Regions from separate parts of the Pseudomonas protegens genome, predicted to be linked through region 2. Evidence: riboswitches for the same ligand, from Rfam matches in the RefSeq annotation. Region 2 holds a riboswitch; each other region holds the start of a gene.
The links. Region 2 has a riboswitch for cobalamin ahead of cobO (cob(I)yrinic acid a,c-diamide adenosyltransferase). Riboswitches for the same ligand answer to the same signal wherever they lie in the genome.

Region 1 (3,865 bases), 790 kb from region 2:
AGTTCCGGCAAGGCGATGTGCATGGCCAGGTCTCGCGGGCCCAGGCCCTGCTCGCTGTCGCGCCAGCCGGGCTCGTTGTCCTGGGCGCAGATCGCCTGGATCACCGGAATGTTGCGCCGGAACGGCCGCAGGTGCGGGGCCTCAGGGCTGGACTGGGCAAAGCCGGTGGTATTGAGGATCACCCCGGCCGCGGTTGCATCCAGCCAGTCTTCCACCTGGCTCAGGCAGCCGGGCTCCTTGAGGCTGGCCACGGCGATCGGCAACGGATTGAGCCCTGCCGCCTGCAAACGCTGGCAGAACAGGTCGATAAAGCCGGTGTTGGCCGCTTGCAGGTGGGAGCGGTAGAACAGCAGCGCGGCCACGGCTTGCCCCGGCTGCCAATCAGCCTGCCAGTCGCTGAGAGTGGCCTGGCTTTTGTGTGGGTGATAGATCGCCGTGCGTGGCAGGGTTTGCGGTTCGCTCCAGGGGTAGTCGCGCCCCAGCAGGCCGCTGGCCAGGCAGCGATAGAAATTCAGCGCGTTGTCGCGCCCGCCCTGGCGCAGGAACTGCCACAGGCGATCGCGCTCGACGGGGCCCACGGTGCTCAGGTCGCTGAGTTCCGGGTCCGGGCGGTCGTCCCCCGGCACCAGGATCAACTGCACCCCGCGCAGGGACAGCTCCACCAGCCGCTCGACGCCGTAACGCCAGTAGCCGATGCCGCCGTGCAGGGAAATCAGGATGACCTTGGCGTGGCGCAGCACCTGATCCACATACAGATCCACCGAGGCGTGGTTCTGCACCTGCATCGGGTTGGCCAGGCGAAAGCTCGGGTAATCCTCGGGCAACTGCTCGGCGGCATCGGCCAGCAGCGCCAGGCTGGAATCGCCGCTGCACAGGATCACCAGCTCGGCGGGGGTTTGTCCAAGGTCGGCAATGTTGTCATCCGAGACGAAACCGCCGGGCTGGGTCCTGAGCAGGTGCATGGCTTACACGCTGAGGGCGGCGCGCAGTTGCGCTTCGAGTTGGGCGGCGTCCAGTTCCTGGCCGATCAGCACCAGGCGCGTGGTGCGGGCTTCGTCAGCGCCCCACTTGCGGTCGAAGTGCTTGTCGAAGCGCGTGCCCACGCCCTGGATCAGCAGGCGCATCGGCTTGTTGGGGATCGCGGCAAAGCCCTTGACCCGCAGGATGCCGTGCTTGACCACCAGCTGGGTCAGGGCGTCCAGCAGCAGGCTTTCGTCGGCCTGGGGCAGCTCGATGGAGATGGAGTCGAAGGCGTCGTGATCGTGGTCGTCGTGATCGTCATCGCCGTCGTGGTGATGGTCGTGGTGGCTGTGGCGGCCGTCGATGTGTTCCTCGGAACCGGCGCCCAGGCCCAGCAGCACGTCCAGGGGCAGGCGGCCGCTGCTGGCTTCGATGACTTTCACCGCCGGCGGCAGCTCCTCGGCCACTTCCAGGCGCACCTTGGCCAGGTCTTCGGGGTTGATCAGGTCGGTCTTGTTGAGGATCACCAGGTCGGCGCTGGACAGCTGGTCGGCGAACAGCTCGTGCAGCGGCGATTCGTGGTCCAGGTTGGGGTCGAGCTTGCGCTGGGCGTCCACTTGCTCGGGGAACGCGGCGAAGGTGCCGGCGGCCACGGCCGGGCTGTCGACCACGGTGATCACCGCGTCGACGGTGCAGGCGCTGCGGATTTCCGGCCACTGGAAGGCCTGGACCAGGGGCTTGGGCAGGGCCAGGCCGGAAGTTTCGATAAGGATGTGGTCCAGGTCGCCGCGACGCGCCACCAGTTCGCGCATCACCGGGAAGAACTCTTCCTGCACGGTGCAGCACAGGCAACCGTTGGCCAGCTCGTAGACACGACCGCTGGCCTCTTCCTCGGTGCAGCCGATGGCGCATTGCTTGAGGATCTCGCCGTCGATGCCCAGCTCGCCGAACTCGTTGACGATCACCGCGATGCGCCGGCCCTGGGCGTTGTCCAGCATGTGCCGCAGCAAGGTGGTCTTACCCGAGCCAAGGAAGCCGGTGACGATGGTGACGGGAAGTTTGGCCAGTGTTTTCATCGGATGCCCCTTGGCAAAGGTGGCGGGCATACGGGACGAGAGCCGCAGCGCAGAGGCGCGCGGAGATTTCGCCACCGGATCACCCCGCCCGGTTGTAGTGAGAATCTGGGATCGAGGCAGGTCTCCTGGCTGAGGGCTTGCCAGTCATTGGACTGGCGGTTTCTGCGCCTTCCCGCAGGCGTTGTGGACGCCAATGCAGTGGCCTTGCAGAAATGAAACCCTTCACAGTTGCGGGGGCAGCCGCGGCATCGACCGCGTTCCCTTCTTAGCTTCGACCGCTGGCCGAAGAACCTCGAACGCGCAAGGCTACGCAGAGCGCGGGGGACGGTCAATCGGCAATGCGTCGGCGTCCGCAATTGACGGCCTCGCCCCGCCCGTGATTTGCTACGCGCCTTGTTACGGGTGCCCTTCACAGGGTGAAACGGGAAACCGGTGAATCACGTGCTTAACTAAAAAGCCGTGGCCAGTCCGGTGCTGCCCCCGCAACGGTAAGCGAGCGAAGTGTCAGATCCACTGTGCCACGGCATGGGAAGGTGACACTTTTCGGCACGGTACGACATGAGTCGGCCCCTGCCCCTCGCGAGCCCGGAGACCGGCCCGCAACACTTACATAACAAACCCGCGGTGGGCGGGCGCTGTTGCAAACCCTGCGTGCTCCTCACGCGGGGTTTTCCTGCGCTGCTCCCTGCCGATACTCCAAAAGGGAAGCGCCATGTCGATCATCAGCAGCACCAGCCATTCCGCCAGCAGCACCTCCACCCTGAGCCAACGCCTGGTGGCCGCCATCGGCGCTTCGATCCTCGGCGCCTGCCTGGTGTACTTCGCCGGTTTTTCCCATATCGAAGCGGTGCACAACGCGGCCCACGATACCCGCCACAGCGCTGCCTTCCCTTGCCACTGAGAACCGCCGACATGATCAAGCGTATCGCGCAAACCGCGGGGTTCACCGGGTTGCTGGCCGCCCTGTTGCTGACCCTGCTGCAAAGCTTCTGGGTCGCCCCGCTGATTCTGCAGGCGGAAACCTATGAAAAGGCCCCGGCGGCCGAAGTCCACGAACACGCCGAAGGCGCCATGGCCGGTCACAGCCATGATGCCGAGGCCTGGGAGCCGGAAGACGGCTGGCAGCGCACCCTGTCCACCACCGGCGGCAATCTGGTGGTGGCGGTCGGCTTCGCCCTGATGCTGGCCGGGCTCTATACCCTGCGCGCGCCCAATCGCGTCTCTCAGGGCCTGCTCTGGGGACTGGCCGGTTATGCGACCTTCTGCCTGGCGCCAACCCTGGGCCTGCCACCGGAGTTGCCGGGCACCGCTGCCGCCGACCTGGCGCAACGGCAGATCTGGTGGGTCGGCACCGCCGCTTCCACTGCGGTGGGTATTGCCCTGATCGTGTTCGCCCAGAACTGGCTGCTGAAGATCCTCGGCGCAGCCATCATCGCCGTGCCCCATGTGATCGGCGCGCCACAGCCGCTAGTGCATTCGATGCTGGCCCCGGAAGAGCTGGAAGCGCAGTTCAAGATCGCCTCGCAGTTGACCAATGCGGCGTTCTGGCTGGCCCTCGGGCTGATCAGCGCCTGGCTGTTCCGACGCAAGAACACGGACCTGTACCCGGCATGATCGAAAGGCGCGCAGCGCCGACCCTGGTGGTCGGCCTGGGCTGCCAGAAAGGCTGCTCGGTGACCACGCTGCGCGCCCTGCTTGAGCAGGTGCTGCAAGCCCACGGCCTGGAGAGCGGGCAATTGCTGGCCCTGGCCAGTATCGACCTCAAGCGCAACGAACCCGGACTGCTACAACTGGCAGAACAGCTGGCCCTGCCGCTGACGTGCTTCAGC
Region 2 (3,865 bases):
CAAGCGCCGCAGCAACTCGGGCTCGACACTGCCACCGGCAAAATGCCGCATGTCCCGACGTTCGGCGATGGCGCGATACACGGCCGCACGCTCCGCCGCAGAAAATGCCTGCTCACTCACCGCTCACCCCCCCTGCAGGAGCCGGAGCGAACAACGCCGCCACCGCCGCCGAATTGGACGGAAAGTAGAAATGCACATAGGAAGCGGTCATCCGCCCGTCGCGGTACACCGCCTCAGCCCCCCGCCCACCGTTGGGACTGATGCCCCGGGCAATCGGCTCAAGGGCTGTGGTGGTCAGGGAGTGATGGTAGGTATGGCCACGCAAGCTGCCTTCCGGCAACTCCACGGCCTGCAAGGCCAGGGCCGCCAGGCGCTTCTGCATCACCGCCGCGCCGGGCAGCAAGCCCAGCAGCTCGGCACACTGGCCGTCGACGTCGGTCAGGGAGTCGAGCAGGTACAGCATGCCGCCACACTCGGCGAGCAATGGCTTGCCCGCAGCATGGTGGGCACGAATGGCGTCGAGCATGGCGCCGTTCTGCGCCAGGGCCTGGTGATGCAATTCCGGGTAGCCACCGGGCAGGTACAGGCTGTCTGCCTGCGGCAGTGTCGTGTCGTGGATAGGGGAGAAGAAATGCAATTGCGCGCCCATGGCCCGCAACAGATCGAGGCTGGCGCCGTAGGTAAAGGCAAACGCCTCGTCCCGCGCCACAGCAATGCGCACGCCCTCCAGCAAGGGCTCGCAAACCACTGGCGTTGGCGCGGCAAAACTCACGGCGGGCGGCAACTCCACCTGACAGCTGCTGGCCAGCGCCTCGGCGGCGGCATCCAGGCGCAAGTCGAGATCATTCAGTTCACGGGCCTGCACCAGCCCCAGGTGCCGGCTGGGCAGTTCGATATCGGTTTCCCGGGACAGGGCGCCGTACCAGCGCAAACCCTCGGTAAGGCTGCCTTCGAGCAACTGCGCGTGACGCAAGGTGCCGACCCGGTTGGCCAGCACCCCGGCGAACGGCAGGTCCGGCTGATAGCGGGCCAAGCCCAGGGCCAGCGCGCCGAAGGTCTGGGCCATGGCGGTGCCATCGATCACCCCCAGCACCGGCACCCCGAAATGCCGCGCCAGATCGGCACTGGAGGGGGTGCCGTCGAACAGCCCCATGACCCCTTCGATCAGGATCAGGTCGGCGTCAGCCGCCGCTTCCCAGAGCAGGCGCCGGCTTTCCTGTTCGCCCACCATCCACATGTCCAGCTGATACACCGGAGCGCCGCTGGCACGTTCGAGAATCATCGGGTCGAGAAAGTCCGGGCCGCATTTGAACACCCGTACCTTGCGCCCCTGGTTGCGGTGCAGACGAGCCAGGGCAGCGGTCACGGTGGTCTTGCCCTGGCCGGAAGCCGGCGCGGCGATCAATACCGCCGGGCAATGACGAACATCGGTCATGAAATCACGCTCACAGCTCAACACCTTTCTGCGCCTTGATGCCGGCCTGGAAGGCATGCTTGACCATGCCCATTTCGGTGACGGTATCGGCCAGTTCGATCAGTTCCGGCTTGGCCCCACGGCCGGTCACCACCACATGCTGCATGGGCGGCCGGGCTTGCAGGTCGCTGAGCACCTGGTCCAGATCCAGGTAGCCGTGCTTGAGGGCGATGTTCAGTTCGTCGAGCACCACCAGACCGATGCCCGGGTCGCTCAGCAACGCCCTGGACACTGCCCAGGCGGCTTCGGCCGCGGCGATATCGCGCTGGCGATCCTGGGTTTCCCAGGTAAAGCCCTCGCCCATCACATGAAAGCGCACCTGCTCCGGAAAACGCCGGAAGAACAGTTCTTCGCCGGTGCTGTTACGGCCCTTGATGAACTGCACCACGCCGCACTGCATGCCGTGGCCCATGGACCGCGCCAACATGCCGAAAGCCGAACTGCTCTTGCCCTTGCCATTGCCGGTCAGCACCAGCAACAGGCCACATTCGTTGGGCGAGTTGGCGATGCGCTCATCGATCACGGCTTTCTTGCGCAACATGCGCGCCACGTGGCGCTCGTCACGATCGGGGGATTCACTCATGGGGCAGCTCTCCGTTGGGGCTGGGGAACGGCGGGCAGGAAAAGGAATAGACGGCGCAAGCCTGGCATCGCCCACCGTGATGCCGTTGGATGGATCAGGCCGGTCTCCGGGCTCATGAGGGGCATTGCTGCCGGACTGCGCGCCTTCCCATGTCGTGGACACAGTGGCATCTGGCGCAGCCTTGACTCATCTACCGTTGCGGGGGCAGCGCCGGAATCGTAGCCATGTCCATTGCTGGCACAGGCCCTGACCGGCTTCCCTGTTTCACTCTGTCGACCCGCGGCCACAGAGCACCTGAAACAAGTCGCGAAGGTTAGAGGGTTGGGGGTGGAGCGTCAATTAAAGCCAGCCGGCGCGCGACACACAAAACTGCACCGCATCAACAAACTGACGCCAATCTTGTGCCACACTGAGCACATTGATATCAAATAGCCATATTTCAGCCCACCCACCACCAGACAACAACAAGGACGGATCCCGATGCAAGGCATGATCATCAGCAATCCCAAGCTGGAATTCCTGCGCCCGATGCTGGAACGCTGGTTTGATTGCATTGACCGCTACAACGCTGTTCGTGGCGATGGCGAAACCCCTTACTGGTTCGACGAACAAGCCAACCTGGGTTTGCTTTCCGCCGCCGCCTGGATGGCGGAAATGGTCAGCCTCGAACACAGCCCCAGCAAAAAACAGCAGGAGGCAGGCGCCCGCAACGCGCGCACCGATCTGTACCTGGCCACCCGGGAAGAGCGCGCCTACATTCAGGCCACCCAGCGCTGGCCCCAGGTCAACGGCCTGCGCCTGACCCAGGCCCTGCTCGACATTGCCAGTGACGCGAGAACAATCAGCTACCCCAGCGACCTGCGGCTCGGCTGCCTGTTCGTCAGCCCGCAAAAGGCCCAGCACAGCGCCACCCCGGAAGAACTCCAGGACATGCTCGACGAGCTGCAAAAGGAACACTGCTGCGCGGTGGCCTGGTACTTTCCCTACGCCTATCGCAAGTTGCACAACGAAGCCGGCCACTACCATCCCGGGGTCGCGGTACTGTTCAAGGAAGCCCGCTGATCAGGCGGAACCATACGCCGGCTATGCTCCTCTATGACTAGGACGTCCGTGCACTCATAGGGAAATCAGCATGCTCAAGTCTCGACTCGCTTTGCTTATCGCCATCGCCGCCGGCCTTACGGCCTGCGGCGAAACCTCCAGCCTGCAAGTTTCCGACGGCACCGGCCCCAGCCCCAAGCTGCCGGAGCCCAATCCGACGCTGATCCCCACGGTGAACATCGCCCCAGCGATTGGCTGGCCCAAGGGCACCCAGCCATTGGCGGCAGCCGGCACCCAGGTCAATGCCTTCGCCGAAGACCTCGATCATCCACGCTGGCTCTATGTCCTGCCCAACGGCGACGTACTGGTGGCGGAAACCAACGCACCGCCCAAACCCGACGACAATCAGGGCATTCGCGGCTGGATCGCCGGAAAGATCATGGGCCGCGCCGGCGCTGCCGTGCCCAGCGCCAACCGCATTACCCTGCTAAGGGATCAGGATCACGATGGCGTGGCCGAAACCCGCAGCGTGTTTCTGGACAACCTGAACTCGCCGTTCGGCATGACCCTGGTCGGCAATGACCTGTATGTGGCGGACACCGACAAGCTGCTGCGCTTTCCTTACCAGAACGGCGACACGCGGATCAGCGCGACCGGCACCAAGGTCGTCGATCTGCCCGGCGGCACGCTCAATCATCACTGGACCAAGAACGTCATCGCCAGCCCGGACGGGAGCAAGCTCTACGTCACCGTCGGCTCCAACAGCA
Region 3 (3,865 bases), 2.5 Mb from region 2:
CGCGGGCCAGGCGCCCCAGTTCGTCGCGCAGCCAATCCAGGTAGGCGCTGTCGGAGCTGGGCTCCAGGTCCACCACCAGCAGCGCCGCGCCGTTCTCGGGCAAGGGTTCGTCGAGGGCGGCCCAGAGGCTGTCGAAGCCGTCCAGGGTGTCGATCACCCGGGTGCTGGCGTCGTTGCCCCGCAGCCGATGAAGCTCGCGGCGAAACGCCTCGCCCAGGGCGCCGCTGTTCAGGCCGGGGCCGACGAACAGCACCCGTTGATAATCCTTGTGCATGGCAGTCGTCCTCAGAAGCGGTAGGTGTAGCGCACCTCGGTGGTGAAGGGGCGCCCCAGGTTGTCCACCCGCGGGTTGTTGCTGGCGATGCTGGTGCTGTAGTCGCGGTCGAAGAGGTTTTCCACCAGCAGGCTCAGGCGATGCTGCTGGGCCGTGTCGAGGTAGCGATAGGCATCGGCGTCGACCACCGAATAGTGGCCGTAGTCGATCTTCTTCGGGCTGTCGATCTGGCCGATGTAGCGGATTGCCCCGCCCACGCCCCACTGGCGGTCCACGGACTCGTAGCCCAGCCGCGTGCGGGCGAGGAAGCCGGGGATGTTGCTCAGGGTCACGCCGTTGCGCGACTCCACCAGGTTGCGGGTCATGTCCGCCTGCAGGGTCCATTGCGGGCTGAACTGCCAGCGCCCGTCGATCTCCAGGCCACGTACCTTGATCCGTCCTTGGCCATTGACCCAGTCGATGCCGTCGAGGGCGATCAGGTCGTCGATCTTGCGCTGGAACAGCGTGCCGCTGGCGTTGAAGTCGCCGGCCAGCAGGTGGCCCTGGTAGTCCAGGCCCAGCTCGGCATTCACGCTCTTTTCCGGCTTGAGGTGGCGGTTGCCTCGTTCATCCTCCTCGTTGGCGAACAGTTGCTCGGCGTTGGGCAGCTTGAAGGCGCTGCCGAACTGGCCGCGCAGTTGCCAGTGGGGCGAGAGGTCATACAGCGAGGTGAGCATGCCCACCGTGGCGCTTTCGCCGCCGCTGATCTTCTCGTGACGCACGCCGATGCTCGGGTGCCAGTCGGGCAGGGCTGCCAATACCGGGCGCAGTTGAGCGTAGAGGGCGTTGGCCTGGGCGCTGTTGTCCTCGATCTTGAGCACATCGTCCTGGCCCTTGAACCACTGGTTGTCGCTGCCGAACACCAGCACATGGCCGCCGTCCAGCTCGGCCTTGCCCTCGGCCTGCAGGCCCCAGTCGGTGAAGCCCCAGTAGTCGTTGTGGTTGATCACCTTGAGGCCCCCGCCCTCGGTGGTGTTGATGCGGGTGTAGCGGGTGTCCCAGTCGTTGACATGGCCTTTGACGAAGTAGCTGAAGCGCTCGCCCAGGCGCTGCTCGAAGGTCGCGGTGGCGATCTGCTGGATGCGGTCGTTGGTGGTTTTATGGTTGTTCACCGGGCGGGCGAAATCCAGGTTGGCGTCGCTGTACTGGTAGAACAGTTCCAGCCGCGAATCGTCGGCAAAGCCCTGGATCGCCTTGGCGCCGAAGGTGGTCACGGCATAGCCGCGTTTCTTGTCCCGGGTGTTGGGGCTGTAGGCGCTGTTGCGATAGGGCTGGTAACCGTCGGAGACGTTATGGCTGACATAGGCCAGCAGGCCCAGGTCGCCCAGGCCGTTGCTGAGGATCTGCTCGGCGCGGGCATCGCCGCTCTGGCCCCGGAAGCTGTCCAGGCCCAGGTTGACCTCGCCGGAGACGTCGCGGGTCTGCGGGCTGCGGGTGACGATGTTGATCACCCCGGACACCGCCTGGGTGCCGAACAGCAGGCTCTGGCCGCCCTTGAGCACCTCGATGCGCTCGATGGCGTTGGCCGGCAGGGTGTCCAGGTACAGGCCGCCGTACAGGCGGTTGTTCAGGCGCACGCCGTCCAGCAGGATCAGGGTGTCGTCGTTGCGCCCGCCCAGCAGGGAATAGGTGCCGTAGTCGAAGGGGCCGTTTTTCGGTGCGACGTAGAGGCCCGGCACGTACATCTGCAGGACCCGGGTGATGTCGCTGCTGGGGCCGGCACGCTCGATCTGCTGGCGATCGATGATCTCCACCTTGCTGCCGTACCTGGCCATTTCGGCCACCGTGGTGGACTCCACCGAAGGGGCGGAAACCCATTGCTGCTCCAGTTTCAGCGGCGCGTCGTCCGCCAGCAGCAGGGGGCTGAACAGGCAGCCGAACAGGGCGCCGCTCATGCTGCGGCGCGGTGCACGCCAGTCGCGTGCAAGGAAAGTCTCAGGTGTTGTCATTCTTGGTCTTCTCGAAAGTGTCTTCGGGAAGCACGCAGGAGAAGGTATCGGCCACAGGCACGCGACCATACCGGCCCATGCCCGCCCACCGCAGGATTGCCAAACACAGGTTCCAGGCCGGTCTCCGGGCTGACGAGTGTGGCGGCATTCGCCTTCCCATACCTTGGGTACAGTGGCGTGTTGAATGCAGCACTCGCTTACCGTTGCGGGGGCAGCACCGGACTAGCCCTGAAGGGGCGCACCGGTTTCCCGTTTCACCTCATGCACGGCGGCATGAGGCACCTGAAACTGGGCGGCATCTGAACACTCGCACCGACGTTCGTCAACGTCGGGCCTGGCGCCGGGTGCTTGCGGTTCAAGGGCGATGGCGGATCTGCAGCGAGTCGTGCCTGATAACGGGCAAGGCGGTGGCTACGGCAGCGCGGCGGTTTCCGGGGTCAGGTGCCGCTGTGAGCGCCGTGTCGGCGGGGACTCGCAGGCCAGCAGCGGCACGGCGCGCACCGAGTCGCCGGGCTGCAGTTGCAGGCGTTTGGCGGTCAGGCGGTCCACCAGCAGGCAGCCGGACACCAGGCGCCCGGGCGCGGCGGTGATGCGGCAGTTCTCCAGGCGCCGGTTGTGAATCAGCCACACCGGCGCCTGCGCGTCCGGAGTGCCCACCAGCAGGGGCAGGGTCTGGCTTTCACGCACGCTGCGGATCTTCGTCACCTCGGCCTCGATCAGCGGCCCGCCGTCGAAGATGTCGATGCAGCCCTGATGGTTGAAGCCTTCGTCCCGCAGGATGTGCACCGCCTGCTCGGTGCTGTGGTGGGCCTGGCCGATGGCGGCCTGGGCGGCGGGGCTGAGCAGGCAGGTGTACAGCGGCTGGCGTGGCATGAGTTCGGCGATGAACGGCTTGCTGCCCTGGCTGGACAGGCGATTGGCCTGCTGGAAGTCCATCTTGAAGAAGTGGCGCCCCAGGCTGTCCCAGAACGGCGAACGGCCCTGGCCGTCGAGCTGGCCCCGCAGCTCGGCCACCAGCTTGTCGCCGAACAGCTTCGGGTATTCGGCGACGAACAGCAGGCGCGCGGTGGACAGCAGGCGCCCGGCGTAGCCCTGGCGCTGGTCGTGGCGCAGGTACAGCGAGCAGAGCAGGGATTGCCCGGTCATCTCGTTGCACAGGAACAGGGTCGGGATCTGTTTTTCGATCCCCAGCTCCGGGGCGCGGCCGCGGGTGATGCCCACCCGGTAGTGGTAGCAGGGCTCGCGCAGGCCGATGGCGCCGCTCAGGCCGCAGACGCCGATCACTTGCTGGTCGTCGTCCTCCAGTACGAACAGGTAGTCGGCGTCGGCCCGTTCCACCTGATTGGCGAAGGTGCGCTGGGCCCAGCGCAGCCGATGAGCCAGGCGCTCGGGGTCGGTGGAGAGGTTGTTCAACTCGCGACCGTTGCCTTGCAGCAGCCTCAGCAGCGCCGGCAGATCGGTGACGCGGATCGGACGGACGATCATGGCACAGCTCCTTGACGCTGCCCGGGGCAGCGGTAAAACCGCGGCTGGCTCATAACGCCACCGCCCGCACCGGCTCGCCCGGTGTCAATTGCAGGGCCTGGAACATCGAGTGGTCCAG

Region 1: it holds a riboswitch for cobalamin, as region 2 does, so the genes downstream of both, cobW (cobalamin biosynthesis protein CobW) here and cobO (cob(I)yrinic acid a,c-diamide adenosyltransferase) in region 2, are expected to answer to the same signal.
Region 3: it holds a riboswitch for cobalamin, as region 2 does, so the genes downstream of both, GGI48_RS03725 (TonB-dependent receptor plug domain-containing protein) here and cobO (cob(I)yrinic acid a,c-diamide adenosyltransferase) in region 2, are expected to answer to the same signal.

What each region holds. Positions count from the first base shown of each region.
Region 1 is NZ_CP060201.1:5,887,411-5,891,275, reverse strand. Features, by position in the region: gene cobN (cobaltochelatase subunit CobN) at 1-962, opposite strand, end outside; gene cobW (cobalamin biosynthesis protein CobW) at 966-2,036, opposite strand; cobalamin riboswitch at 2,134-2,346, opposite strand; cobalamin riboswitch at 2,420-2,652, shown strand; gene GGI48_RS27265 (CbtB-domain containing protein) at 2,749-2,937, shown strand; gene GGI48_RS27260 (CbtA family protein) at 2,949-3,650, shown strand; gene GGI48_RS27255 (cobalamin biosynthesis protein) at 3,647-3,865, shown strand, end outside.
Region 2 is NZ_CP060201.1:5,099,297-5,103,161, reverse strand. Features, by position in the region: gene bluB (5,6-dimethylbenzimidazole synthase) at 1-120, opposite strand, end outside; gene GGI48_RS23795 (cobyrinate a,c-diamide synthase) at 113-1,435, opposite strand; gene cobO (cob(I)yrinic acid a,c-diamide adenosyltransferase) at 1,446-2,057, opposite strand; cobalamin riboswitch at 2,137-2,370, opposite strand; gene GGI48_RS23785 (hypothetical protein) at 2,538-3,119, shown strand; gene GGI48_RS23780 (PQQ-dependent sugar dehydrogenase) at 3,190-3,865, shown strand, end outside.
Region 3 is NZ_CP060201.1:808,906-812,770, reverse strand. Features, by position in the region: gene GGI48_RS03730 ((2Fe-2S) ferredoxin domain-containing protein) at 1-274, opposite strand, end outside; gene GGI48_RS03725 (TonB-dependent receptor plug domain-containing protein) at 286-2,208, opposite strand; cobalamin riboswitch at 2,360-2,563, opposite strand; gene GGI48_RS03720 (arginine N-succinyltransferase) at 2,674-3,747, opposite strand; gene GGI48_RS03715 (arginine N-succinyltransferase) at 3,797-3,865, opposite strand, start outside.